2 regions of the Streptomyces sp. NPDC049585 genome follow, and region 2 is predicted to be linked to the other one. Evidence: predicted binding sites of a transcription regulator. Region 2 holds the regulator's gene; the other holds the start of a gene.

Region 1 (2,397 bases), on a different contig from region 2:
GACGGGGCGATTCCGTCTGTTGAAGCGCGCTACAGTTGGGGCGTTCCCCCTCTGGCGTCACTGCCGAGTGCGTACGAGAACCCGTCAAGTTGTGCCCATTGCGAGGATGCGATTTGCCGGGTTGGTGGCGTTTTGCCCGGCCCGACTTGCCCGGGAAGCTGTGGAAATCGGTACGAATAACCGATCGGCCGCCGCCGGATTTCTCGTCCGAGTGACCTGTTGCAGACGGCATCCGTGCAGATACATTCAGCCGCGGTCGACGCGTTCCGGCGCACACCCCCACCCTGTCTGGGGGTGAGGTCTGACCCGGGTCCGCGAAGTGCGGTCCTGTGCAAGGGCCAGTAATAGGGGAGTTAGGCATGGCTCAGGGCACCGTCAAGTGGTTCAACGCGGAGAAGGGGTACGGCTTCATCGCGGTCGACGGTGGTGCGGATGTATTCGTCCACTACAGCGCGATCCAGATGGACGGTTACCGCACCCTCGAGGAGGGGCAGCGGGTCGAGTTCGAGATCTCGCAGGGCCAGAAGGGGCCGCAGGCGGACATGGTCAAGGTGACCGTCTGATCGGTGCGCATCGACCACCGGCTCACTGAAGCTCGCTGAAGCTCGCCGAGGGGCTCGCGTCATCACGACGCGGGCCCCTCGCGCGTTGCGGGCACCCTTGGGCACCACGTGTGACCCAAGGCCCGGCGGGGCAGGCTGCACCGGTAGGGCGGCCTTGCACTCTCAGGGTGCGAGTGCTAATCATTGGGCTTAGCACTCTCCAGGTGAGAGTGACAGATTTGGACCGTCGGTGAGGTCGCGGGCCAAGCGGGGCAAGGAACCGCGGGGCAAGCAGGCCGTCCGTCGCGGGCGCCAGCGCGGTCCGGAGCAATCCACCCCGTCCTGGGAGGACCACTTCACATGGCCAAGATCATCGCGTTCGACGAGGAGGCACGGCGCGGTCTCGAGCGCGGGATGAACCAGCTCGCCGACGCCGTCAAGGTCACCCTCGGCCCCAAGGGCCGGAACGTCGTCCTCGAGAAGAAGTGGGGCGCCCCCACGATCACCAACGATGGTGTGTCCATCGCCAAGGAGATCGAGCTCGAGGACCCGTACGAGAAGATCGGCGCCGAGCTGGTCAAGGAGGTCGCGAAGAAGACGGACGACGTCGCCGGTGACGGCACGACGACCGCGACCGTCCTCGCCCAGGCGCTGGTCCGCGAGGGTCTGCGCAACGTGGCCGCCGGTGCCAACCCGATGGCCCTGAAGCGCGGTATCGAGAAGGCCGTCGAGGCCGTCTCCGCCGCCCTGCTCGAGCAGGCCAAGGACGTGGAGACCAAGGAGCAGATCGCCTCCACCGCCTCCATCTCCGCCGCCGACACCCAGATCGGCGAGCTCATCGCCGAGGCCATGGACAAGGTCGGCAAGGAAGGCGTCATCACCGTCGAGGAGTCCAACACCTTCGGCCTCGAGCTCGAGCTCACCGAGGGCATGCGCTTCGACAAGGGCTACATCTCGGCGTACTTCGCGACCGACATGGAGCGCATGGAGGCCGTCCTCGAGGACCCCTACATCCTCATCGCCAACTCCAAGATCTCCTCGGTCAAGGACCTGCTCCCGCTGCTGGAGAAGGTCATGCAGTCGGGCAAGCCGCTGCTGATCATCGCCGAGGACGTCGAGGGCGAGGCCCTGTCGACCCTGGTCGTCAACAAGATCCGCGGCACCTTCAAGTCCGTCGCCGTCAAGGCCCCGGGCTTCGGCGACCGCCGCAAGGCCATGCTCGGCGACATCGCCATCCTCACCGGTGGCACGGTCATCTCCGAGGAGGTCGGCCTCAAGCTGGAGAACGCCGGTCTCGACCTGCTCGGCCGCGCCCGCAAGGTCGTCATCACCAAGGACGAGACGACCATCGTCGACGGTGCCGGTGACAGCGACCAGGTCCAGGGCCGCGTCAACCAGATCCGCGCCGAGATCGAGAACAGCGACTCCGACTACGACCGCGAGAAGCTGCAGGAGCGCCTGGCGAAGCTGGCCGGCGGCGTGGCCGTCATCAAGGCCGGTGCCGCCACCGAGGTGGAGCTCAAGGAGCGCAAGCACCGCATCGAGGACGCCGTCCGCAACGCCAAGGCCGCCGTCGAGGAGGGCATCGTCGCCGGTGGTGGCGTGGCCCTGCTGCAGGCGTCCGCCGTCTTCGAGAAGCTGGAGCTCGAGGGCGACGAGGCCACCGGTGCCGCCGCCGTCAAGGCCGCCCTGGAGGCCCCGCTCAAGCAGATCGCCGTCAACGGTGGTCTCGAGGGCGGCGTCGTCGTGGAGAAGGTGCGCAACCTGGCCGTCGGCCACGGTCTGAACGCCGCCACGGGCGAGTACGTCGACATGATCGCCGAGGGCATCATCGACCCGGCGAAGGTCACCCGCT
Region 2 (2,397 bases):
GGCTGCATGCCGTGCAGCACGGCGTCGTGCCGCAGTTCCTTGCGTTCGCGGCCGAGGAGTTCGGCGGCGCCCACGGCCGCGTACACCTGGACGCCGGAGAAGGCCGCCGTGCCCAGGACGTGGTCGAAGTGCGGGTGGGTCAGTGCGATGTGCGTCACGGGCAGGCCGAAGATCTCCTGCAGTTCGTGCCGGATCTCCACCCCCTCGTGCAGCGAGGAACCGGTGTCCACGACGAGCACCCCGTCGCTGCCGGCGACCGCGCCGGCGGTCGCGTCCCAGCCCGGCAGTCTGCGGCGTACGACACCCGGCGCGAGGTGCTCCCAGCGCGCTCCGGCCCCGTCCCCCACCGCGCCCGCGTTCGCGTGAGTTTCCATACGGCGACGCTAGCGGCTGACCGATAGCGTTGCCCGTCCGGAGGCAAGGGGCGCGGACGGCCCTTGCCCCGGTCGTGGGGCCCGGCCGTACACTTGCCTACGGGATCTGGCACTCGTGACCATTGAGTGCCAAGGGCGGAAGGGCCCGGCGGATCCCCGTACGACGGTAGGACCACTGATCCTGGAGGTGCGCGCGATGCTGAGCGAACGCAGGCTCGAGGTGTTGCGCGCCATCGTCCAGGACTATGTGGGCACCGAGGAGCCGGTCGGCTCCAAGGCACTGACCGAGCGGCACAAGCTGGGGGTCTCCCCGGCCACCGTGCGCAACGACATGGCCGCGCTGGAGGACGAGGGCTTCATCGCCCAGCCGCACACGAGCGCCGGCCGCATCCCCACCGACAAGGGCTACCGCCTCTTCGTCGACAAGCTGGCCGAGGTCAAGCCCCTGTCGACGCCCGAGCGGCGGGCCATCCAGAGTTTCCTGGACGGCGCGGTCGACCTCGACGACGTGGTCTCGCGCACGGTGCGGCTGCTGGCGCAGCTGACGCGGCAGGTCGCCGTGGTGCAGTACCCCTCGCTGAGCCGTTCGACCGTGCGGCACGTGGAGCTGCTGGCGCTGGCCCCGGCCCGCATCATGCTGGTGCTGATCACCAACACCGGCCGGGTCGAGCAGCGCATGATCGACTGCCCTGCGCCCGTCGGTGAGACCGCGCTGGCGGACCTGCGGGCCCGGCTCAACAGCCGGGTCGTGGGGCGGCGCTTCAAGGACGTGCCGCCGCTCGTGCAGGACCTGCCCGAGTCCTTCGACCAGGAGGACCGAGGAACCGTTTCGACGGTTCTCGCGACTCTGCTGGAGACACTGGTCGAGGAGACCGAGGAACGGCTGATGATCGGCGGTACCGCCAATCTCACTCGTTTCGGTCATGATTTTCCGCTGACGATCCGGCCCGTGCTGGAGGCGTTGGAGGAGCAGGTCGTACTGCTCAAGCTGCTCGGTGAGACCAAGGACACGGAGATGACCGTGCGCATCGGTCATGAGAACGCCCATGAAGGGCTGAACTCCACATCGGTGGTCGCCGTCGGCTACGGTTCGGGCGACGAGGCCGTCGCCAAACTCGGCGTGGTCGGACCGACCCGCATGGACTACCCCGGAACGATGGGAGCGGTACGCGCAGTGGCACGTTACGTCGGACAGATCCTGGCGGAGTCGTAAGTGGCCACGGACTACTACGCGGTCCTGGGCGTACGGCGTGACGCCTCGCAGGACGAGATCAAGAAGGCCTTCCGCCGCCTCGCGCGCGAGCTGCACCCGGACGTCAATCCGGATCCCAAGACGCAGGAGCGGTTCAAGGAGATCAACGCCGCCTACGAGGTGCTCTCCGACCCGCAGAAGAAGCAGGTCTACGACCTCGGCGGCGACCCGCTGTCCTCCTCGGGCGGCGCGGGCGCCGGCGCCGGCTTCGGCGCGGGCTTCGGCAACTTCTCCGACATCATGGACGCCTTCTTCGGCCAGGCGTCGCAGCGCGGACCGCGCTCGCGCACCCGCCGCGGCCAGGACGCCATGATCCGCCTGGAGGTCAGCCTCACCGAGGCCGCCTTCGGCACCACCAAGGAGATCCAGGTCGACACCGCCGTCGTCTGCACCACCTGCAGCGGCGAGGGCGCGGCCCCCGGCACCTCCGCCCAGACCTGTGACATGTGCCGCGGCCGCGGCGAGGTCTCGCAGGTCACCCGGTCCTTCCTGGGCCAGGTCATGACCTCCCGCCCCTGCCCGCAGTGCCAGGGCTTCGGCACGGTCGTGCCCACCCCGTGCCCGGAGTGCGCCGGCGACGGCCGCGTCCGCTCGCGCCGCACGCTGACGGTGAAGATCCCGGCCGGTGTCGACAACGGCACCCGCATCCAGCTCGCCGGCGAGGGCGAGGTCGGCCCCGGCGGCGGCCCGGCCGGCGATCTGTACGTGGAGATCCACGAGACCCGCCACCCGGTCTTCCAGCGCCGCGGCGACGACCTGCACTGCACGGTC

Evidence for each region. Region 2 encodes HrcA, which represses chaperone genes, less so after heat shock. Its sites were predicted from a motif close to TTNGCACTCNGNNNNNCNGAGTGCNAA; they were not measured.
Region 1: a site for HrcA is predicted at 753-779, ahead of groL (chaperonin GroEL). Genes of this name have one in related genera too.

What each region holds. Positions count from the first base shown of each region.
Region 1 covers NZ_JBFAPE010000021.1:62,266-64,662, reverse strand. The annotation lists gene AB0K17_RS21345 (cold-shock protein) at 360-563, shown strand; gene groL (chaperonin GroEL) at 903-2,397, shown strand, end outside.
Region 2 covers NZ_JBFAPE010000006.1:156,609-159,005, reverse strand. The annotation lists gene AB0K17_RS09885 (MBL fold metallo-hydrolase) at 1-374, opposite strand, end outside; gene hrcA (heat-inducible transcriptional repressor HrcA) at 571-1,587, shown strand; gene dnaJ (molecular chaperone DnaJ) at 1,588-2,397, shown strand, end outside.